Regions from separate parts of the Enterobacter nematophilus genome, predicted to be linked through region 1. Evidence: predicted binding sites of a transcription regulator. Region 1 holds the regulator's gene; the other holds the start of a gene.
The links. Region 1 encodes Fur, which represses iron uptake genes when iron is present. Its sites were predicted from a motif close to ATAATAATGAGAACNACTATCAA; they were not measured.

Region 1 (12,162 bases):
GCACACCGCCGCAGCCGTTCAGCTGTACGTCGATGAAACCGGGGGAGATTACTGCTCCATTGAGTGAGCGCTGTTCAATCTCCGGCGGCAGCTCTGCCAGCGGACAAACACGTTCAATCAGGCCATTGGCGATAACAATCGCATGGTCATCCAGAATTTCATGGCCGGTATAAATCCGACCGTGGGTTAAAGCGTACATAACGACCCCCGGTTAAAAAAAGCGGCCGCCTCTTATGGAAGAGGCGGTTATTCAATTACAGACCTTTGATGTTCTCTGCTTCTAACTCGTTGAAGTATTTCAGCGTTTTCACCTTCAGTTCCATCGTGGACGGTTCGTCGCAGACAATGACTGATTTTGGATGCAGCTGCAGGCAGCTGATGGTCCACATGTGGTTAACGTTGCCTTCAACGGCAGCCTGGAGCGCCTGCGCTTTCACGCCGCCCAGCACCAGAATCATCACTTCTTCGGCATCCAGCAGGGTGCCTACGCCAACGGTCAGGGCGTATTTTGGAACCTGGTTCACGTCACCGTCAAAGAAGCGGGAGTTTGCCACGCGGGTGTCATGGGTCAGCGTTTTAATGCGAGTACGGGAAGCCAGAGAAGAGGCTGGTTCGTTGAACGCAATATGACCATCGTTGCCCACGCCACCCATGAACAGGTGGATTTTACCGTAAGAACGGATTTTTTCTTCGTACTGACGGCATTCTGCGTCAATATCAGGCGCATTTCCATTCAGCAGGTTAATATTTTCAGTTGGGATATCAACGTGATCAAAGAAATTGCGGTGCATGAAGCTATGGTAGCTTTCTGGATGCTCTTTTGGCAGGCCAACATATTCGTCCATGTTGAAGGTCACAACATGTTTAAAGCTAACCTGGCCCGCTTTGTGCATTTCAACAAGCGCTTTGTACGCGGTCAGTGGAGTACCACCGGTTGGAAGGCCAAGAACGAAGGGACGATCGGCAGTAGGCTTGAAGGCATTAATACGGTTAACGATATGGCGAGCGGCCCATTTACCGACTTGTTCAGCAGTTGCCAGGGGAATCAGTCTCATTGTTCACCTCAAAGTTTAAGTAGAAGAGTGGGCGGATGGGTATCGGAACCTGATGCTTAAGCGTAACCTGGAACCTTTCAGGCCGGATCAATCCGTCTCGATTTTTTGAATGATAAAATAAGTTTTGGCTGTTAGCCAGTGAAAGGGAGGGTGAATTACGATATTTGGTGACAAAAATCACAAAAAATGGGTGTTTAATTTGCGATACGAATTAATTTTTCACACACTCACAATGCCAGTGAATCATCAACTGTATTAATAGTTAGTGACACAATAAAAACACAGCAGAGAACGTGCCTGAAACGGGGTCTCATAGGGGGAAGAAAGTGAGTATTCTAGGTTATTTACAGAAGGTTGGCCGCGCGCTTATGGTGCCGGTCGCCACGCTGCCGGCGGCAGCGATATTAATGGGTGTCGGTTACTGGATTGACCCGGTAGGCTGGGGTGGAGACAACGCATTAGCGGCGTTCTTCATTAAATCCGGTTCCGCCATCATCGACAACATGTCCGTGCTGTTTGCCATTGGTGTGGCTTACGGTATGTCCAAAGATAAAGACGGTGCTGCGGCGCTGACCGGTTTCGTGGGCTTCCTGGTGCTGACCACGCTCTGTTCTCCGGCTGCGGTTTCTATGATCCAGAAGATCCCGGCGGACCAGGTTCCAGCCGCGTTCGGTAAGATCAGCAACCAGTTCGTGGGTATTCTCGTCGGTATTATCTCTGCGGAACTGTACAACCGCTTCAGCAGCGTTGAGCTGCCAAAAGCGCTGTCTTTCTTCAGCGGTCGCCGTCTGGTGCCAATCCTGACCTCATTTGTGATGATCTTCGTTGCGTTCATCCTGATGTACATCTGGCCGGTTATCTTCGACGGTCTGGTTAACTTCGGTGAACACATTCAGAAGCTGGGTTCCGTCGGTGCGGGCGTGTACGCGTTCTTCAACCGTCTGCTGATCCCGGTCGGTCTGCACCACGCGCTGAACTCCGTATTCTGGTTCGACGTTGCCGGCATTAACGATATTCCTAACTTCCTGGGTGGCGCACAGTCCATTGAAGCAGGTAAAGCGGTGGTAGGTATCACCGGTCGTTACCAGGCGGGCTTCTTCCCAATCATGATGTTCGGCCTGCCGGGTGCAGCGCTGGCTATCTACCACTGCGCGCGTCCTGAAAACAAAGCGAAAGTGCTGGGTATCATGATGGCAGGTGCGTTCGCTGCCTTCTTCACCGGTATCACCGAGCCGCTGGAATTCTCCTTCATGTTCGTTGCGCCGGTTCTGTATGTGATCCACGCTGTGCTGACCGGTATCTCCGTGTTCATCGCTGCAAGCATGCAGTGGATTGCCGGTTTCGGCTTCAGCGCCGGTCTGGTGGATATGGTGCTGTCGTCCCGTAACCCGCTGGCGACCCACTGGTGGATGCTGATCCCACAAGGTCTGGTGTTCTTCGTTATCTACTACGTGGTGTTCCGCTTCACCATCACCAAATTCAACCTGATGACCCCGGGTCGCGAGCTGGCTGTGGCCGGTAGCGAAGCGGATGGTCAGGATGTGAACGTGAGCGGCGGTCAGGAGCAGGACGTTTCTGGCCTGGCGCGTCAGTACATCGCCGCTGTGGGTGGTTCTGACAACCTGACCGGTATCGACGCCTGTATCACTCGTCTGCGTCTGAACGTGAAAGACTCCTCTCTGGTGAACGAAGCGCTGGCAAAACGTCTGGGTGCTTCTGGCGTTATCCGCCTGAACAAAACCAGCGTGCAGATTATCGTTGGCTTCGTGGCTGAGAAAATTGCCAACGCCATGAAAACCACCGGCCCGGTAGCCGCAGCAGAAGCTTCTGCCGCACCTGCCGCTGCGCCAGCGGCTGCAAAACCGCAGGCGGTGCCAAACGCGGTGACCATCGCTGCGCTGGTTTCTCCTGTCACCGGTGAAGTGGTTGCGCTTGAGCAGGTGCCTGACGAAGCGTTTGCCAGCAAAGCGGTCGGTGACGGCGTGGCGGTGAAACCAACGGACAAAACCGTTGTATCTCCTGCGGCCGGTACCATCGTGAAAATCTTCAACACCAACCACGCGTTCTGCCTCGAAACCGAAAAAGGCGCGGAGATCGTTGTCCATATGGGTATCGATACCGTTGCGCTGAACGGTCAGGGCTTTACTCGCCTGGTGGAAGAGGGTGCCGAAGTGGTGGCAGGTCAGCCGATTCTGGAAATGGATCTGGACTTCCTGAACGCCAACGCGCGCTCGATGATTAGCCCGGTCGTGTGCAGCAACATCGACGACTTCAGCGGTCTGGTTCTCCAGGCAAAAGATCAGGTGGTTGCGGGTCAAACACCACTGTACGAGATTAAAGGCAAGTAATCGCTCCTGAGTAGAGTCATGCCTTAAGCGGCGGGGGATATCCTCCGCCGCTTTTTTTGCAGCAAACGCCCCCATTATTTTCATCTGATACGTATTTTCCGTAACTAAGGGTTGTCACTACGACCAGCTTATAAGATCATACGCCGTTATACGTTGTTTACGCTTTGAGGAATCCACGATGAGTGAGGCAGAAGCCCGCCCGAGTAACTTTATTCGTCAGATCATCGATGAAGATCTGGCCAGTGGTAAGCACACCACGATACATACGCGTTTCCCGCCGGAGCCGAACGGCTACCTGCACATTGGTCACGCGAAATCGATCTGCCTGAACTTTGGCATTGCTCAAGATTACCAGGGGCAGTGCAACCTGCGTTTCGATGACACCAACCCAGTAAAAGAAGACATCGAATACGTTGAGTCCATTAAAAACGACGTGCAATGGCTGGGCTTCAACTGGTCTGGCGATATCTGCTACTCCTCTGACTATTTTGATCAGCTGTATGCCTACGCGGTGGAGCTGATCGGCAAAGGCCTGGCATACGTCGACGAACTGTCTGCTGACGAAATCCGCGAGTATCGCGGTACGCTGACCGCGCCGGGTAAAAATAGCCCGTTCCGCGACCGCAGCGTGGAAGAGAACCTGGCGCTGTTTGAAAAAATGCGTGCCGGTGGCTTCGAAGAAGGCAAAGCGTGCCTGCGTGCCAAAATCGACATGGCATCGCCGTTTATCGTGATGCGCGATCCGGTGCTGTACCGCATTAAGTTCGCAGAACACCACCAGACCGGCAACAAGTGGTGCATCTACCCGATGTACGACTTCACCCACTGCATCAGCGATGCGCTGGAAGGCATTACGCACTCGCTGTGTACGCTGGAGTTCCAGGACAACCGTCGTCTGTACGACTGGGTGCTGGATAACATCACCATTCCTGTGCACCCGCGTCAGTACGAGTTCTCTCGTCTGAACCTGGAATACACCGTGATGTCCAAGCGTAAGCTGAACCTGCTGGTGACCGACAAGCACGTTGAAGGCTGGGACGATCCGCGGATGCCAACCATCTCTGGTCTGCGCCGTCGTGGTTACACTGCCGCCTCTATTCGCGAGTTCTGCAAACGCATCGGCGTGACCAAGCAGGACAACACCATCGAAATGGCGTCTCTGGAATCCTGCATTCGTGAAGATCTCAACGAAAACGCCCCGCGTGCAATGGCCGTTATCGATCCGGTGAAGCTGGTTATCGAAAACTACCCGCAGGGTGGAAGCGAGCTGGTCTCCATGCCTAACCATCCGAACAAACCGGAAATGGGAAGCCGCGACGTGCCGTTCAGCGGTGAAATCTGGATCGACCGTGCTGACTTCCGTGAAGAAGCCAATAAGCAGTACAAGCGTCTGGTGTTGGGTAAAGAAGTTCGTCTGCGTAACGCCTACGTCATCAAAGCCGAGCGCGTAGAGAAAGATGCAGAAGGTAACATCACCACCATCTTCTGTTCGTACGACGCAGAGACGCTGAGCAAAGATCCGGCAGATGGCCGCAAGGTGAAAGGCGTGATCCATTGGGTGAGCGCTTCCCACGCGCTGCCGGTAGAAATTCGTCTGTACGATCGTCTGTTTAGCGTGCCTAACCCGGGTGCGGCTGAAGACTTCCTGGCGACGATCAACCCGGAATCTTTGGTGATCAAGCAGGGTTATGCGGAGCCATCGCTGAAAGCCGCTGAAGCGGGCAAAGCGTTCCAGTTCGAGCGTGAAGGTTACTTCTGCCTGGACAGCCGTTACAGCACGGCGGAAAAGCCGGTATTTAACCGTACCGTAGGTCTGCGTGATACCTGGACGAAGATCGGCGAATAATAACGCTGCACTGGTCAATGAGAAACAAACGCCGCTTATAGCGGCGTTTTTTTATTTAATGATCATGTCGTTAAAGTAGGCCCCAAATTAGACCAGCTAAAAATTTAGGTCAATGTGGTGCTACTTATTTTTCTAAAAAAAGTTTGTCTGTTATATGAAATGGCGAATAAAGGAAAATACGGCTTTTTTAATGATATCATTCGCAGAAATTGCCTGTTTTACCCCCGCCATACCTCGCTTCCGGTTAAATGTTACAAAGCACTACCAATTATGTGCACTTCGTCATAATCCTGACTTTTGCCCACCGAAAAGCATTGATAATTCGCGTCGCGAAAAATAACCTAAAGACGGTAGTTAATTCGAGGGTATTTATAACTACCCCTGACCTTTTGGTCTTTTCTATTTTCGCCGTTTAAGGCGCTTTAATTCGTCAAAGAGGAATAATCTATGCGTACGTTCAGTGGCAAACGTAGTGCGCTGGCGCTGGCTATTGCCGGTGTGACAGCAATGTCGGGCCTGGTGGTGACACCAGAGGCGAAAGCAGCAGGTTTCATCGAAGATTCTACCCTCACTGGCGGTATTTATTACTGGCAGCGTGAACGTGACCGTAAAGATGTCACAGAAGATAAATACAAAACCAACCTCTCTCACTCCACATGGAACGCCAACCTGGACTTCCAGTCAGGCTACGCCGCCGATATGTTCGGCCTGGATATTGCCGCATTCACCGCAATTGAAATGGCGGAAAACGGCGACAGCGGCCACCCGAACGAAATTGCCTTCTCCTCCAGCAATAAAGCCTATGACGAAGACTGGTCCGGAGATAAAAGCGGTATCAGCCTTTATAAGGCCGCAGCGAAATTTAAATACGGCCCGGTGTGGGCGCGCGGGGGGTATATTCAGCCAACCGGTCAGACGCTGTTAGCGCCGCACTGGAGCTTTATGCCTGGTACCTATCAGGGGGCAGAAGCCGGGGCTAACTTTGACTACGGTGATGCAGGTGCGTTGAGCTTCTCCTATATGTGGACCAACGAGTACAAAGCGCCGTGGCACATTGAGATGGACAAGTTCTACCAGAACGATAAGAAAACCAAAGTCGATTACCTCCACTCCCTGGGCGCGAAGTACGACTTTAAAAACGATCTGGTTCTGGAAGCCGCGTTTGGTCAGGCGGAAGGCTATATCGATCAGTATTTTGCTAAAGCCAGCTACAAATTTGATATCGCCGGTAGCCCGCTGAGCACCAGCTACCAGTTCTACGGTACGCGCGATAAGGTCAGCGATGGCAGCGTAAATGACATTTATAACGGCACCGCGTGGCTGCAGGCGCTGACCTTCGGCTACAAAGTAGGCCAGGTTGATTTGCGTCTGGAAGGAACGTGGGTGAAGGCGGAAGGGCAGCAGGGCTACTTCCTGCAGCGTATGACGCCGACCTATGCCTCATCCAACGGTCGTCTGGATATCTGGTGGGATAACCGCTCCGACTTCAACGCCGACGGCGAGAAAGCGGTCTTCTTCGGTGCCATGTATGACCTGAAAAACTGGAACCTGCCGGGCTGGGCGGTGGGCGCTTCTTACGCTTATGCCTGGGATGCAAAACCTGCTGATATGGCGACGCCGGATGCGTACTACGATCCAAACTATCGCCTGAAGGAGTCCTCCTACAGCCTGGATGCTATCTACACCCTGCAGGATGGCCGCGCGAAGGGCACGATGTTCAAGCTGCACTTCACCCAGTATGACAACCACTCCGATATCCCAAGCTATGCGGGCGGTTACGGCAACATCTTCCAGGATGAACGTGACGTCAAATTCATGGTTATCGCCCCATTCACCATCTTCTGATGAGCACACCGGCGGGCTGAGTCCCGCCGGTCTGGAGACTGCACATGATGAAAAAAATCGTAATCGTCGCGCTGATGGCATCAGGGCTGGTGGCGTGTGTTCAGACTCAGGCGCCGAAAGAGGACACACGTCTGAAGGAAGCGTATAGCGCCTGTATTAATACCGCGGAAGGTTCGCCTGAGAAAATTGAAGCCTGCCAGAGCGTGCTAAATGTGCTGAAGAAAGATAAAGCGCATGAGGCGTTCGCAACGCAGGAGAATGTTCGCGTGATGGATTATCAGGCCTGTATCCAGGCGCGTAAAACCGGTAACGATCAGGAAGTGGCGAAGCGTTGCGATAAGATCTGGGACGAGATACGCAATAACAACAAATAAGCTGCTTTAAGCCCGGTGGCACTTTGCTTACCGGGCTTTTTTAATGCAAAAAAAAGCCAACCTTGCGGCTGGCTCAGAGTATGAACGCTAACTTATTTTGTGTCGTGAGCGTGTTCATTCTCGCGGCAATCACCTTCAGCGCAGTGACCGTAAAGGTACAGGCTGTGGTTGGTCAGGCGAATGCCATGACGAGCTGCGATTTCACGCTGACGCGCTTCGATGGAATCATCGCTAAATTCAATGACCTTGCCGCAGTCGAGGCAGATCAGGTGATCGTGGTGATGCTGCTGGGTCAGTTCGAATACAGATTTACCGCCTTCGAAATTATGACGGGTAACAATGCCCGCGTCATCAAACTGGTTCAGCACGCGATATACGGTGGCCAGCCCAATCTCTTCACCCATGTCGATAAGACGTTTATAAAGGTCTTCCGCACTGACATGGTGATTGTCTGGACCCTGAAGCACTTCCAGGATTTTTAACCGAGGAAGCGTTACTTTCAGGCCAGCCTTCTTTAATGCGGTATTGTTGTCAGTCATGCGGAATCTGTCCTGTTGCTAAACGATTCACTTCTATAGGAAGTGACAGAAAATGCACCCGGGATAATGCGTCTCATTATAGAACTGCCATGCCTAAATGAAAACTGCAAGTCTCAGGCAAAGTATGCTTATAAAAACGTGGTATCACCAACAAACTTGCTCAATGGAAACCACATTTTGCCAGGGAGACATTGTACAGGTCTGTGCGAAAAAGTTAAAAGTTTGTAGCAATTAATTTAATCGGTTTTACCTGGAAAACGGGCGCAACCTGCGTTGCGCCGTATAAAAATCAGGCGTTGAGAATAGCGTCCAGGTGCAGTTCTTCGCGGATCTGCTTAACCCACTTCTCTACGCGCTCTGCCGTCAGTTCTGGCTGACGGTCTTCGTCAATGGCAAGTCCGACAAAATGATCGTCATCGGCCAGGCCTTTAGAGGCTTCGAAGTGATAACCGGCAGTCGGCCAGTGGCCAACAATAACCGCGCCATTAGGCTCAATGATGTCGCGAATCGTCCCCAGCGCATCACAGAAGTACTCGGCATAGTCTTCCTGATCGCCACAGCCAAACAGTGCGACCAGCTTGCCGTTGAAGTCCACCTCTTCCAGCGTCGGGAAGAAATCGTCCCAGTCGCACTGGGCTTCACCGTAGTACCAGGTTGGAATACCCAGCAGCAGAATGTCATAGCCCTCGAGATCTTCTTTGCTGCTCTTGGCGATGTCATGCACATCAGCAACGTCTTTACCGAGCTGTTTCTGAATGTTTTTTGCGATATTTTCGGTATTGCCGGTATCACTGCCGAAGAAAATGCCGATGATTGCCATGAGTAAAATAACCTCTTGAAACTTAATGGTATGGTGGCGCAATTCGGCCACGGATAAGGGCAATAATAGCAGAACTGGCAACCCTGCGGAAACCGCTATCGCGCAGGACTGCACTCTGTGCTACATGAAAAGGGCGATAAAGGGGTTTTTCAGACTTATGCCTGGCTGCGTAGCGTCTCAAGCTGGGCGATGAGCATCTCTTCAATAAGCTCGCTGCGGCTGATATGACGCGCCTCTGCCAGTTCGTTAAGCGCATCGACAGCGTCGGCGTTGAGCTTCAGTTCGACACGCTTAAGCCCACGATTTTTATCGCGTTTAAGCTGATTGCGTTTATTGATACGCAGCTGTTCATCGCGCGAAAGCGGATTCGTTTTCGGTCGTCCCGGTCGACGCTCATTCGCGAACAGATCTAGTGTCGTACGGTCCGTTTGTTCTTTGGCCATGATTATGAGACTTCGGGGGAAACACGCCGCCCTGCTAAAGCCCGGGCGATAAGCGCGCCATCATACATCACCAAAAACGGCACGCCAACGACTGGAAGCCCGCAGCCTTCCAGTCGCTCTCTTTTTAATCAATTTGCAGTATCAGCGAGGTAGCGGCGGATTGCGCGCAGTACAGCATCCGGTTTTTCCGCATGCACCCAGTGCCCGGCACCGGCAATCACGTGGGCGCGGGCCTGCGGGAATTGTGTAAGCAGCGTGTCGCGGTACGCGTCGGTAATATAAGGAGAGTTACCGCCGCGAATAAAGAGGGTGGGGTGCGGCCAGGCGGGGACGGTTTCCCAGCCCACGATGTTGTTGTACTGGTCCCACAGCACCGGCACGTTAAAACGCCATTGCCCGTCAACAAACGATTTCAAAAGGAACTGCACCACGCCTTCTTCATCAAGATGCTCACGCATAACCGCTGCCGCCTGCTGACGTGTGGAAACGCCAGCTTCGGTTACCGCATTGATCGCCGCGAAAATCTCATCGTGACGGCGAACGTCGTAGTTCACGGGCGCAACGTCAATCACGACAAGCCCGGAAATTCGCTCTGGTGCCAGCGCGGTGAGCGCCATAACCGCTTTACCGCCCATTGAATGCCCTATGAGGGTCACCTTTTGCAGGTTGTGCGCGTCCAGCGTATCCAGCAGATCCTGCGCCATTGCCGAATAGGTCATTTCGTCTGAGCGGCCGGAAAGCCCGTGGTTGCGCATATCGACCTGCAAAATATCGCGATCGGTAACCAAATCGCGGGCCAGCACGCCGAGGTTATCCAGGCTGCCAAAAAGCCCATGAACCAGCACGATGGGGGAATTATTGTTCGGCGATTGTGCAGTTTGCGCTCGGGTATTCAATTTCATGGCAAAGTTCTTTTTTTACGTATGTCAGGTTAGGGTATCATGTTGACCATTCTGCCGCCCGGCTGCAAGGTTCCAGTTTAATCTGACTTTTGCCGCCAACCTGGTTTGACGCTATCCGCTGTTGGGATTTGACCTTATAATCCCAATGACTTGTATTCAGATAAGATATCGCACTGGATTAAGATGAAAACAATCGAAGTTGATGACGAACTCTATCAGTATATTGCCAGCCAGACGCGGCATATCGGGGAGAGCGCGTCCGACATTTTACGGCGCATGCTTAAAATTTCCGCCGCTTCACAGCCTGCCACCCCAGTTACCAAAGATGTCGTGTCTCAGCCGAGCGTTGCTGCACAAGCAAAACCTGCCGTGACGCCGGTAAAAGATAAAGTGCGCGCGATGCGCGAGCTGCTGCTGTCCGACGAATATGCGGAGCAGAAAAAGGCGGTCAACCGTTTTATGCTGGTGCTGTCTACACTTTACTCTCTGGATAACAAAGCGTTTGCTGAAGCGACCGAGTCGCTGCACGGCCGTACCCGCGTCTATTTCGCGGGTGACGAGCAGACGCTGCTGCAAAATGGCAATCAAACCAAACCTAAACATGTCCCTGGCACCCCGTACTGGGTGATCACCAATACCAATACGGGCCGCAAGTGCAGCATGATTGAACACATCATGCAGTCCATGCAGTTCCCGGCGGAATTGATTGAAAAGGTTTGCGGTACAATTTAACCCTTGCATCATAAGGACCCGGTAATGGCAAATCACAGCCGTGCAGGCCAACCTGCACAACAAAGCGATTTGATTAACGTCGCTCAGCTGACCGCGCAGTATTACGTGCTGAAACCGGTCGTGGGCAACGCAGAACACGCAGTGAAGTTTGGTACATCTGGTCACCGCGGCAGCGCGGCGCGCCACAGCTTTAACGAACCGCACATTCTGGCCATTGCTCAGGCCATTGCGGAAGAGCGCGCTAAAAACGGCGTTACCGGTCCGTGCTACGTGGGCAAAGATACCCATGCGCTGTCTGAACCGGCGTTCATTTCCGTGCTGGAAGTGCTGGCGGCGAACGGTGTGGACGTGATTGTTCAGGAGAACAATGGGTTTACTCCAACACCGGCGGTATCAAACGCGATCCTTGTGCACAACAAAAAAGGTGGCGCGCAGGCTGACGGTATCGTCATTACGCCATCCCACAACCCGCCGGAAGACGGTGGTATCAAATACAACCCACCTAACGGCGGCCCGGCTGACACTAACGTCACCAAAGTGGTGGAAGATCGCGCAAACGCGCTGCTGGCAGACGGCCTGAAAGGCGTTAAACGTATTTCTCTTGATGAGGCGATGGCCTCCGGCCACGTGAAAGAGCAGGATCTGGTTCAGCCGTTCGTGGAAGGGCTGGCTGATATCGTCGACATGGCGGCGATTCAGAAAGCCGGCCTGAAGCTGGGCGTGGATCCGCTGGGCGGCTCCGGTATTGAGTACTGGAAGCGCATCGCCGAGCACTACAAGCTGGATCTGACCATCGTGAACGATCACGTCGATCAGACCTTCCGCTTTATGCACCTGGACAAAGACGGCGCGATCCGTATGGACTGCTCCTCCGAGTGCGCGATGGCGGGCCTGCTGGCGCTGCGCGATAAATTCGACCTGGCGTTTGCTAACGACCCGGACTATGACCGTCACGGCATCGTCACCCCTGCGGGGCTAATGAACCCAAACCACTATCTGGCTGTTGCGATCAACTACCTGTTCCAGCACCGTCCGCAGTGGGGCAAAGAGGTGGCTGTCGGTAAAACACTGGTCTCTTCTGCGATGATCGACCGCGTGGTGGACGCGCTGGGCCGCAAGCTGGTGGAAGTGCCGGTGGGCTTCAAGTGGTTCGTTGACGGTCTGCACGACGGCAGCTTTGGCTTCGGCGGCGAAGAGAGCGCGGGCGCGTCCTTCCTGCGTTTCGACGGCACCCCGTGGTCGACCGATAAAGACGGCA
Region 2 (12,162 bases), on a different contig from region 1:
TAACCCGAGCCTGGAAACGCTGTGGTCGCTTTGCGTGGCGCTGGATATTCCTTTTGCCCGCTTGCTGGAGCCGCAGCAGCCGACCACGCAGGTGATCCGCCGTGGTGAAGGCACAAAAGTGGTTGCCGGACAGGCTAACTACGAGGCGATTCTGCTGGCGGCATGTCCGCCGGGCGCGCGACGCGACGTATACCTCCTGCTTACCCAGCCGGGCGCAGACCGCATTTCCCAGCCGCATCCGCCGGGGTCCGTTGAACATATTATTGTGACGCAGGGGCGCGCGTTAGTCGGCCTGATCGACGCGGCGGAAGAACTCGGTCCGGGAGATTACATCTGTTATCCCGCCGATTTGCCGCATATCTTTAAGGCGCTGGAGCCGGATACGCACGCGCTGCTGGTGGCAGAACAAAACTAACAGAGATACGGAAACTCATGTCGCTCAAAGCCATTGCGAAAGAACTGGGGCTGTCAGTCACCACCGTTAGCCGCGCCCTCAACGGATATGATGACGTCTCCGCCGAGACGCGCGCCCGCGTGGAAGCAGAGGCCCAGCGCCGTAAAGGTGATTGCCCTGAAGATGCTGCACGCGCTGGAGGTGCCGTTCCTGCTGGTGGGCTGCTTCGTGCTGGTGATTACGATGGTGTCGGCGTTTACGCTGAGCAGCAGGCAGGAGATTGCCGCCGCCGCGGGGGCAGCAGCGTTAACGCATCAGTCCAGGTAAAAGACCTCTTTAAGTTCCGCACTCACCGGGCTGTTGTCCGGGTTCGACGGCATTACATCACGCATGTGTTTCCACCAGCGCTGGCAGACGTCGGTATTCGCGACCGCGTTCCAGCGCTCCTCCGATTCAATCTCCACCGTTGCAAACAGCAGGTTGCGCTCTTTGTCGAGATAAATGGCGTAGCGGTGCGCGCCGTGGTCTTTCAGCACCGCTTCCAGCTCTGGCCAGATAGGGTTATGGCGACGCGCGTACTCCTCGTGGGCGTCCGGGTTGACCTGCATAACAAACGCTTTACGAATCATAATGCCTCCAGATACAGCTCGCGGACCTCATCGCGGCAGGCGGCTTCGTCGCTCATCCCGCGCGTGTCGACGCCCATCGCCTGTTGCGTTACGCGTATAAATCCAGGGCCGACTGCATCGGGGTAACGCCAAAACGTTTGCCCAGCGCGATCAGCTCTTCCCGGGTGATGGTCTGCTTCATGCCGCCCATGGAATAGACCTTCACCAGCACTTCCGCGGATTTCTCGGCGGTGTCGATCAGACCGAAGGTTTCATCCAGCGTCGGTCCGCTGCCGAACACGCCGTGGAACGGCCACAGTACCAGCGAGTGTTTTTGCATGGCCGCTGCGGTGGCCTCGCCGATTTCGTCCGTACCCGGCACCATCCACGGCAGAATACCGACGCCGTCCGGGAAGACCACCAGGCATTCGGTACTGCCTTCCCAGAGCTTGCGGGTGATGTAGTCGGTGCTGTTTTCCAGCACGTAGGTCAGGGCAATCAGGTTGGTTGCGTGGCAGTGCATGATGACGCGGTCTTTACCGTGGGTAGCCTTGATGCGCTCGCAGTGAGAAAGGAAATGCGCTGGCAGTTCTGACGTCGGCACCGCCTCGTCCGTCAGCCCCCAAAGGATGTGGTAGCCCGCGCCGTCGCTGTCTACCCTCACGACGCCGAGATTGGCCTGCGGGTCGAGCTGAACGTTACGAAAGAACTTGCCGGAGCCGGTGACGATAAACGGAGTGTTCGCGAGCAGCGGCATCGGCTGACTCAGCGCAATATAGCGCGGTTTTTGATGGAAATCGGCGGCGTACGGCTCGATGTCGGCATCGTCCAGACGCAGCGTCAGGTTGCCGCCGTTGCGCTCGTCCCAGCCCTTCAGCCAGGCGTCAGAGGTGGCTTTGATCATGCCCTGGACGAACCAGGAAGTCGTGATGGTCTGCATAGTTTTCTTTTCCAGTTATCGTGGTGAGAGTTTCCCCTCACCCTAACCCTCTCCCCAGAGGGGAGAGGGGATTGTTTGCTCCCTCTCCCCTCTGGGGAGAGGGCAGGGGTGAGGGGCCAGTTACTCGCGCTTTCTCAATACGTCCTTCTCATACGCCCGCACGTTCTCCAGCCACTGGCTGCCCGCAGGCGCGTCGTTACGCTGGCAGTACATCTCCCACACCGCCTGCCACGGCAGGGATTTTTGCTCCTCCAGCAGCGCCAGGCGCGCGGTGTAGTCGCCGTTTGCTTCCAGCTGTTTCAGCGCGGCAGTCGGCTCCAGCAGAGCGCGAAGCAGCGCTTTCTTCATGTTGCGGGTGCCGATTACCCACGCCGCGATGCGGTTGATGGAGGCGTCGAAGAAGTCGAGGCCGATATGCACGCGGTCGAACAGATCGTGGCGGACGATCTCGCTGGCAATGGCCTGCGTTTCGTCATCCAGCAGCACCACGTGGTCGCTGTCCCAGCGCACCGGACGGCTGACGTGCAGCAGCAGGCGCGGCACGTAGAGCATGGCGGCGGAGATTTTGTCGGAGATCACCTCGGTCGGGTGAAAGTGGCCGGCATCCAGGCACAGGGCGGTCTGGCGGCTGGTGGCGTAACCCATGTAGAACTCGTTCGAGCCGACGGTGTAGCTTTCTGCGCCAATGCCGAACAGCTTGCTCTCCACGGCGTCAATGTGGTGCGCCGGGTCGAGTTTTTCGCTGATGGCTTCATCCAGTGCGGCCAGCAGGCGCTGGCGCGGGGCGAGGCGGTCAATCGTGATGTCCTTCATGCCGTCGGGGATCCAGATGTTCATCACTGACGGCGTGCCAAGCTGTTCACCAAAATAAGCCGAGACGCGGCGGCTGGCCTTCACGTGGTCGATCCAGAACTGACGGATTTCATCGTTGGCATGGGAGAGCGTAAAGCCGTCCGCGCTGAGCGGGTGCGAGAAGCAGGAGGGGTTGAAGTCCAGCCCCAGCCCATTGGCTTTCGCCCATTCAACCCAGTGCTTAAAGTGTTCCGGTTTAATCTCGTTACGCGCGACCGGCTCGTCGGACTCAAGATAAATGGCGTGCAGGTTCAGGCGTTTTGGCCCGGGGATGAGGCTCAGCGCCAGTTCCAGATCCGCACGCAGTTCGGTGGCATTACGCGCTTTGCCTGGGTAATTACCCGTTGCCTGAATGCCACCCGTCAGCGAGCCGCCAGGATCCTCGAACCCGGCGACGTCGTCGCCCTGCCAGCAATGCATGGAGACCGGCAGACGGTCGAGCTGGCGCAGTGCCGCTTCGACATCCACGCCGACGGCGGCGAAACGCTGTTTAGCCAGGTCCCAGGCTTGTTCAAGTTGAGTGGTCATGCACAAAGCTCCTTAGTCAGACGTTTTTGCTGAAACTGCGCCCGGTAGCGGGCAATTTCATGGCAGGGATTGGGGATGAATGTAGTCAGGCGGGTATTCGCGGTGACCACCGAACGGAATTCATCGACGTCTGAAAGTTCGTCCAGGGTCATCAGCTGAATACCAATGTTACCGAGCGTTGAGGCCTCCACCGGACCCGCCACCACGGTGATGCCGCAGGCATCGGCGCAGAGCTGGTTCAGCAGCTGGTTCTGGCAGCCGCCGCCCACGATATGCAGCTGGCTGAACGGCTTGCCGCGAAGGTTTGCCAGCTCGCTCAGCACATCCGCGTAAAGCAGGGCCAGGCTGTCAAAAATACAGCGCGCCAGCTCGGCAGGACGGGAAGGGACCGGCTGTCCGGCCTCGAAACAGGCGGACTGGATTTCGGCGCTCATATGCACCGGGTTAATAAAGCGGTCGTCGTTCGGGTTGATCAGGAACGTACAGGCCTTCAGCGTTTCGGTTTCTGCGAGAAGCGCAGGCAGGTCGAAAATATGTTGCTCTTTCAGCATCCGCTGGAGCAGCCAGAGTCCCATGATGTTCTTCAGCACGCGGTAGCGCCCTTCGGCACCGCCTTCATTAGTGATGTTCGCCGCCATCGCGGCGTCGCTGGTGTACGGCGTTTTGCTCTCAAAGCCCATCAGCGACCAGGTGCCGGAAGAGAGATAGGCCGCGTCTCTGCTGGCCAGCGGCGATGCAATCACCGCGCTGGCGGTATCGTGACTGGCGACGGCGACAACAGGGATGGCGTTCCCCTGCGGGCAAAGCCACTGCCCGATCGCATTACCCGGATGGGTCGGCGTGCCGAACCAGGAAGGCGGGGCGCCCGTCCAGGCCAACAGGTGTTCATCCCAGCTATCGGTGTTGATGTTGACCAGCTGCGTGGTGGTGGCGTTGGTATATTCCCAGTTCATGTTGCCGGTCAGCCGGTAGCTTAAGTAGTCCGGGATCAGCAGCGCATGCGCCACCTTTTTCACCAGCGCCGGCTGCTGCTCGACCAGCGCGCGCAGCTGATACAGCGTGTTAAACGGCAGAAACTGAATGCCGCTGCGGCCATAGATGTTGTCTTTGCCAAGCTGGGCGATGGCATGCTCCATCAGGCCGTCCGTGCGGCTGTCGCGGTAGGAGACGGGCAGGCCAACGCGATTGCCGTTGCGGTCCAGCAGCACGTAATCAACGCCCCAGGTATCAATGCCGATGCTGTCGATGAGGATCCCGCTATCGCAGACTTTTTTGAGCCCGGTACGGATCTCTGCCTCAAGTCCGTCAATGTCCCAGGTATTAAAACCGTCCTGTTTTTGCAGGCAGTTCGCAAAACGATGCATTTCGCGAAGCGAAAGGGTGCGCTGGGTGCAGTCCCAGGTGGCGAGCATTACGCGACCGCTGGATGCGCCTAAATCGACAGCGACACAATGGCGAAAGGTCATGGTCTAATCCTTCTGGAAATCATTAGCGCTGAGTGTAAAAAAGGGAAGAAAAGACCACCTTCTCGCCACGGACAGCCCCCATTCCGCGCTGGCAAGAAAGCAAAGATGAACGTGAGGGAGTTCACACTTTCCCGCTGAAGCGCGCCGTTCAGCCAGTGTGACGCTGACCGCAATTCCGGATCTTTCCGCCTTTTTCTTGAAAAACAGGCAGGTTTTGCGGCGTTTGCTGCCGAAAATTTAAGGTGAGTATGAGAGGCCTTATTTACTATTTTGAGAACTTTTCTCATTGGTGGGGGCCGTTATGACCGTACTGCACAGCGTGGACTTTTTTCCGGCGGGTGGTTCGCCTGTAGCGATAGAACCGCGGCTCCCGCAGGCCGCTTTCCCTGAGCATCATCATGATTTTCATGAAATTGTTATTGTTGAACATGGCACGGGCATCCACGTCTTTAACGGTCAGCCCTACACCATCAGCGGGGGCACCGTCTGCTTCGTGCGCGACCACGATCGGCATCTGTATGAGCATACCGACAACCTGTGCCTGACGAACGTGCTCTACCGGTCGCCGGACGCGTTCCAGTTTCTTGCGGGGCTTCATCAGCTACTGCCGCAGGAGAAGGAGGGGCATTATCCGTCCCACTGGCGCGTGAACCAGGCCACACTGCAGCAGGTTCGCCAGATCTTGCTCCAGATGGAGCAAAGCCAGGACGGACAGGATATGCACGCGATGGCCACGCGCGAGATGCTGTTTATGCAGCTGCTGGTGGCGTTACGCCGTAGTAACCCGGTGGAGGGGGAGAGTAGCGAAGCCCGTCTGAACCAGCTGATGATCTGGCTGGAGGAACATTTTGCCGAGGACATCTGCTGGGAAGCGCTGGCGAGTCATTTTTCGCTGTCGCTTCGCACCCTGCACCGTCAGCTTAAGCAGCAAACCGGGCAGACGCCCCAGCGCTACCTTAACCGTCTGCGCCTGATAAAAGCGCGCCACCTGCTGCGCCACAGCGATGACAGCGTCACGGACATCGCCTTTCGCTGCGGTTTCGGCGACAGTAACCACTTTTCGACGCTGTTTCGCCGGGAGTTCAGCTGGTCTCCGCGTGATATTCGCCAGGGAAAGGACACCTCACTGCAGTAACGCGAGCCCAGTCAACGTTTTGCTGTCGTAAAGCGGGTAATAATGTCAGGTTTTCGCCGTTGAGGTGGTGATGTGGCCGCGCCGTTAATTCTTCGCAAAGATGACTTTTTTGCCTCCGCTGAACAAGCCGTTGCGGTGGCGGATCGCTACCCGCAAAACGTCTTTGCTGAACATACGCACGAATTTTATGAGCTGGTGCTGGTGTGGCGCGGCAACGGTCTGCACATTCTCAACGATCGGCCTTACCGCATTACCCGGGGGGATCTGTTTTACATTCGCGCCGAAGATAAACACGCCTACGCCTCGGTCAATGACCTGGTCTTACAGAACGTTATCTACTGTCCCGATCGGCTCAAACTTAACGTTGACTGGGCCGCGTGCATCCCCGGCTTTAACGGTGCGAAAGGTTCACCGCACTGGCGCTTAAGCAGCAGTGGCATGACCGCTATTCGTCAGGCAATTTCTCTGCTTGAACAGGAGAGCGCTAAAACCGATCCGCTGGTTAACCCGATGTCAGAGATCCTCTTCGCGCAGCTGGTCATGATGCTTAAACGCTATCGCTACGCGACGGATAACCTCTCTGCCACGCAGCAGGAAACGCGACTTGATAAGCTGATTGCCACACTGGCGGCCAGCCTGAATAAAAGCTTTGTGCTGGAAAAGTTCTGCGAGCAGGAGCAGTGCAGCGAGCGTGCCCTGCGCCAGCAGTTCCGTACCCAGACGGGCATGACGGTAAATCACTATTTGCGCCAGCTGCGTATTTGCCACGCCCAGTATCTGCTCCAGCATACGGAGCTCATGGTCAGTGACGTGGCAATGCGCTGCGGCTTTGAGGACAGTAACTACTTTTCGGTGGTCTTTAACCGCGAGGTGGGGATGACGCCGGTGCAGTGGCGTCATCACAGTCGAAGGGCGGCGTAATCAGTTCGCCATACCGAGGCCTACAATGTTGGCCGCAATGATAATCACCACGCAGCCCAGGCTCAGAACGCCCACTGGTCGACGTCCGGCGTTGTTCCACTCCTTCAGTACCAGCCCAACCAGCCCGCCGCACAGCACGTAGAAGCTCATGTGCAGCATCCAGCTCATATAGTCGTATTGCGCCGGAATGCTGGCGTGCCCCCAGGCGTAGAAAAAGAACTGCAGGTACCACATCAGGCCGCCGAGCGTCGAAAGGAGTACGTTGGCGATGATGACCCGTTTTGCCAGCGAGAAGTCGGCTTTTAGCGACAAACTCTCAACTTTTGCCAGGCGAATAACGCAGAAGCCGAGGTTTACCAGCGCACCGCCGCCCATAATCACCACGTAGCTGGGCAGCGCCACGTACAGCGGGTCGACGCCCAGGGCGGCGGCGGCCTCATGCATCGGTTTTGCGGCGTTCATGGCAAACGACATGCCGGCGGAGAAGATGCCGCACATGACCGCCAGCAGCAGACCTTTTTTGAGGTTAAAGTCCTCGGCTTTAATGCCCATCTTGCGTTCTTTCAACTGGCCCGCGCGGGTCACGATCCCGACGCCGATAACCGCGACCAGCACGCCCAGCAGCGTCATTCTGCCGCCTTCGGTATTAAGCAACACGTCGAGGTTACCGTTGAGGACGGGCGTCATCAGGGTGCCGACAATTAGCGTGATGCCAATCGCGATGCCGATCCCCATCGACATGCCGAGATAACGCATGGTGAGGCCGTAGTTGATATTGCCTATGCCCCACATGGCACCAAACAGAAATACCGGCAGCAGGATGGAGGCGTTAAAGGAGGAGAAGTAGCCCCAGAAATCCGGGAGTAGCAAGGCGCTGATGGCCCAGGGAAGCAGGATCCAGGAGACCACGCCGCCAACGGACCACATTGTTTCCCACGACCACCCTTTCACCTTTTTGAACGGGGCATAGAAACAGGCTGCACTGGCTGCGCCTATCAAATGCCAGAAGATACCCATCGTAATCGCATGATTCATGTTTACGTCCTCATCGTTTTTATCGATCAATGGCTTCCCACCGACCCGATGAGTGTAAAAATTAAGCAGAATGGCCACCTTCGGGAGGCTGCCGCACTTTGGTTTTGAATGGCAATCAACGCGTTAAACGGGTGAGCTGATTCACATTTTCGCGCTTCATCAGAAAACGAATAACCTTATAAAAACTACGGCATTGATAATCATTTTCAATATCATTTAATTAACTATAATGAACCAACTGCTTACGCGGCATTAACAGCTGTGCCGCCCGACAATAATGGAGAGGATTATGAGTTATACACTGCCATCCCTGCCGTATGCCTACGACGCACTGGAACCGCATTTCGACAAGCAGACGATGGAAATCCATCACACTAAACACCACCAGACCTATGTGAACAACGCGAACGCAGCGCTGGAAAGCCTGCCAGAGTTCGCTAACCTGCCTGTTGAAGAGCTGATCACTAAACTGGACCAGCTGCCGGCAGACAAGAAAACCGTGCTGCGTAACAACGCTGGCGGTCACGCTAACCACAGCCTGTTCTGGAAAGGCCTGAAAACCGGCACCACCCTGCAGGGCGACCTGAAAGCGGCTATCGAGCGCGACTTCGGTTCCGTTGACAACTTCAAAGCGGAATTCGAAAAAGCTGCTGCAACCCGTTTCGGCTCTGGTTGGGCGTGGCTGGTTCTGAAAGGCGACAAGCTGGCGGTGGTTTCTACTGCTAACCAGGACTCCCCGCTGATGGGTGAAGCGATCTCTGGCGCATCCGGCTTCCCAATCCTGGGTCTGGACGTGTGGGAACACGCTTACTACCTGAAGTTCCAGAACCGTCGCCCTGACTACATCAAAGCGTTCTGGGATGTAGTGAACTGGGACGAAGCAGCAGCGCGTTTCGCCGCTAAAAAATAAGGTTGCATTGACGCCTGTGAGAAGCGAGTCTGATGACTCGCTTTTTTTGTATCTGAAGGAGTTGAGATGCATTACCCGGTGAATGTTTTTACAGGCAAGGTAAGGGAGTACGACGGCAGCCGCCCGAGCGCCATCGCTAAAATTCAGGTCGACGGGGAGCTGACGTTAACCGACCTCGGGCTGGCGGGTGACGAGCAGGCCGAAAAGAAAATCCACGGCGGGCCGGAGCGCGCGCTGTGCCACTATCCGCGCGAGCACTATCAGCACTGGAAAGCGGAATTCCCCGAGCAGGCGGACCTCTTCGTCGCGCCCGCGTTTGGCGAAAATCTCTCGACCGAAGGGCTGAAGGAGAAAAACGTCTTTATCGGCGATATCTACCGCTGGGGTGACGCCCTGATTCAGGTGACGCAGCCACGCTCGCCGTGCTTCAAGCTCAACTACCATTTCGGGATTCAGGATATGTCGGCCCAGCTGCAAAGCGCGGGTAAAACCGGCTGGCTGTACCGCGTGGTGCTGGCAGGACAGGTATCTGCGGATGCGCCGCTGGAGCTGGTATCGCGCCTGAGCGACGTGTCCGTTTACGACGCCTGCGCGATTGCCTGGCATATGCCGTTTGACGACGAGCAGTATCACCGCCTGCTGTCTGCGGCGGGGTTATCGACAAGCTGGACCAGAACGATGCAGAAGCGGCGCTTAAGCAACAAGATCGAAGATAATTCGCGGAGATTGTGGGGGAAATAACTTCTCCTCACCCCGGCCCGTACACCCCAAAGAGGCGGGGGTGTTTTACGTCCCCTCTCCCCTATGGGGAGAGGGTTAGGGTGAGGGGATTACGAACGCTTATACAACGGCAGCCACAGCGTTAACCGCAACCCGCCCAGCGGGCTGTCGTCGGCTTTCACCCAGCCGCGATGCTGCTGCATGGCGGTTTCTACAATCGCCAGCCCCAGCCCCGTGCCGCCAGACTCGCGGTCGCGCGCTTCGTCGGTACGGTAGAACGGACGGAAAATCTGCTCGCGGTCTTCCGGGCTGACGCCAGGGCCGTCGTCATCGACAATGACGGTAATCCCGTCTTTATCCACCGAAAACGCCACCTCAATCTTCGTGTGCGAGTAGCGCAGGGCGTTACGCACGATATTCTCCAGCGCGCTTTCCAGCGTGTTGGGGTTACCGTACAGCGGCCACGGGCCCGGCGGGAAGTTGACGGTGAACGATTTACCCATCTGCTCCGCTTCGAACGCCGCGTTGTCCAGCACCTCGTGCCACAGGTGATTGGCCTTCACCGTTTCGCTCACCAGCGCGTTTTTCTGCTGATTGCGCGACATCACCAGCAGATCGTTAATCATGCTGTCCAGACGATGGGCTTCAGTTTCAATGCGCTCCAGCTCTTTGCTTTCGCCGCTGCGGCGGCGCAGCAGGGCGGTGCCCAGCTGTAAGCGCGTGAGCGGGGTACGCAGCTCGTGCGAGATGTCTGACAGCAGGCGTTGCTGCGCGGTCATCATCCGATCCAGCGCGCTCACCATCTGGTTAAAACTGGTCCCGGCGGCCAGGAACTCCTGCGGCCCGGATTCCAGCTCTGGATGCTGTCGCAGGTTACCCTGCGCCACTTCATCGGCGGCATTTTTCAGCTTACGCGCCGGTTTTGCCAGGCTCCATGCCAGCCATAGCAGCAGCGGGGAACTGACCAGCATCGTGACAATCAGCAGCAGAAGCGGACGGTCAAACAGCAGGTTGATGAAGTCGGACTGGGAGCTGCTCGCGGGGCGAATCAGATAGAGCTGATAATTGTCTTCCCCATCACGTACCGAGAAAGGACCGACCATCTCTACCCGACCATATTTCTTCTTCTGTGGGTGATCGGCGTTATCCGCCTGGCCAATAAAGTTGCGGATGATCTGCATTTCATTGCGATCGGCTCCGATCACGCGGCCTTCGCTGGTGACCAGCAAAAGACGTTGTCCTGGCGGCGCCCACTTGTCGATAGCGCGAAACAGCCTGCGCCACCACATCAAATCGTTCGGCGGATCGTTTGCCAGCTCCGCTTCCACGTGCTGCTCGATCATCACGCCCTGACGTTGCTCGCTGTCGAGAAGCTCCGTCATCTGGCGTGAGTCGAGTTTTGGCAACATCAATACGAGCATTAAAACCAGTGCCAGCGTCAGCCAGAAGATGGCGAAGATGCGGGCGGTTAAGCTGCCTATCATGAAGCGGAAACCATCAGATAACCGCGACCACGCAGGGTTTTAAACCATGGGTGACCGTCTTTACGCTCCGGCAGCTTGCGGCGCAGGTTAGAGATGTGCATGTCGATGGCGCGGTCAAACGGCGTGAGGCGTTTGCCCAGCACTTCCTGGCTTAAATGTTCACGCGAAACGACCTGGCCGAGGTGCTGCGCCAGCAGATACAGCAGCGTGAATTCGGTGCCGGTGAGTTCCAGCGTCTGGCCGTCGAAGCTCGCTTCCTGACGGCCCGGGTTCAGGCTCAGGGAGTCCACTTCCAGCGTTGGCGAGCTGTTGTCGGTATTCTGCTGCTGCTCGCTCCAGTGGGAACGGCGCAGGATCGCGCGAATACGGGCCACCAGTTCACGGTCGTTGAACGGCTTTGGTAAATAGTCATCCGCACCCAGCTCAAGGCCGAGAACGCGGTCAAGCTCGCTGCCGCGGGCGGTCAGCATGATAACGGGGGTCTGGTGTGTCTGGCGAAGCTCTTTCAGCGTATCAATACCGTTTTTCTTCGGCATCATTACGTCGAGCAAAAGTAGATCGATGCTGTCGTCAAGGAGACTCAGCGCCTGCTCGCCATCATGGGCAACCAGGACGTTGAAACCTTCCATGTCGAGCAACTCCTTTAAAAGGGATGTGAGCTCTCGGTCATCATCAACTAACAGGATTTTATTCATTGTTTAAATACCTCCGAGGCAGAAATTACGACATCAAGGCTATCTAATCCATGACTTTACGTTGTTTTACACCCCCTGACGCATGTTTGCAGCCTGAATCGTAGACTGTCTCTCGTTGAATCGCGACACGAAAGATTTTGGGAGCAAGTGATGCGCAAAGTTACCGCTGCCGTCATGGCCTCAACGCTGGCGTTCAGTGCGTTTAGCCAGGCTGCTGTAGCTATCATCGGCGATAACGGTTCCTCGCAAGAGGGCGCAACGCACAGCAGCCAAAGCCATATGTTTGACGGCATAAGTTTAACCGAACATCAGCGTCAACAGATGCGAGATCTGATGCAGAGGGCACGACACGACCAGCCCCCTGTTAATGTTAGCGAAATGGAGACAATGCATCGCCTTGTCACCGCAGAAAATTTTGACGAAAGCGCTGTCCGCGCTCAGGCCGAAAAAATGGCACAGGAACAGGTTGCCCGC

Region 2: a site for Fur is predicted at 8,073-8,095, ahead of sodA (superoxide dismutase [Mn]). Genes of this name have one in related genera too.

What each region holds. Positions count from the first base shown of each region.
Region 1 covers NZ_JAPKNE010000001.1:1,245,039-1,257,200, reverse strand. The annotation lists gene nagA (N-acetylglucosamine-6-phosphate deacetylase) at 1-199, opposite strand, end outside; gene nagB (glucosamine-6-phosphate deaminase) at 255-1,055, opposite strand; gene nagE (N-acetylglucosamine-specific PTS transporter subunit IIBC) at 1,382-3,403, shown strand; gene glnS (glutamine--tRNA ligase) at 3,582-5,249, shown strand; gene chiP (chitoporin ChiP) at 5,697-7,094, shown strand; gene chiQ (ChiQ/YbfN family lipoprotein) at 7,142-7,468, shown strand; gene fur (ferric iron uptake transcriptional regulator) at 7,561-8,007, opposite strand; gene fldA (flavodoxin FldA) at 8,297-8,827, opposite strand; gene ybfE (LexA regulated protein) at 8,983-9,270, opposite strand; gene ybfF (esterase) at 9,399-10,172, opposite strand; gene seqA (replication initiation negative regulator SeqA) at 10,356-10,904, shown strand; gene pgm (phosphoglucomutase (alpha-D-glucose-1,6-bisphosphate-dependent)) at 10,929-12,162, shown strand, end outside.
Region 2 covers NZ_JAPKNE010000011.1:26,096-38,257, reverse strand. The annotation lists gene OSH03_RS20225 (helix-turn-helix domain-containing protein) at 1-415, shown strand, start outside; partial or broken gene OSH03_RS22215 (LacI family DNA-binding transcriptional regulator) at 433-651, shown strand; gene rhaM (L-rhamnose mutarotase) at 709-1,023, opposite strand; gene rhaD (rhamnulose-1-phosphate aldolase) at 1,112-1,942, opposite strand; gene rhaA (L-rhamnose isomerase) at 2,063-3,322, opposite strand; gene rhaB (rhamnulokinase) at 3,319-4,788, opposite strand; gene rhaS (HTH-type transcriptional activator RhaS) at 5,090-5,923, shown strand; gene rhaR (HTH-type transcriptional activator RhaR) at 5,996-6,844, shown strand; gene rhaT (L-rhamnose/proton symporter RhaT) at 6,845-7,879, opposite strand; gene sodA (superoxide dismutase [Mn]) at 8,169-8,789, shown strand; gene yiiM (6-hydroxyaminopurine reductase) at 8,856-9,530, shown strand; gene cpxA (envelope stress sensor histidine kinase CpxA) at 9,620-10,993, opposite strand; gene cpxR (envelope stress response regulator transcription factor CpxR) at 10,990-11,688, opposite strand; gene cpxP (cell-envelope stress modulator CpxP) at 11,839-12,162, shown strand, end outside.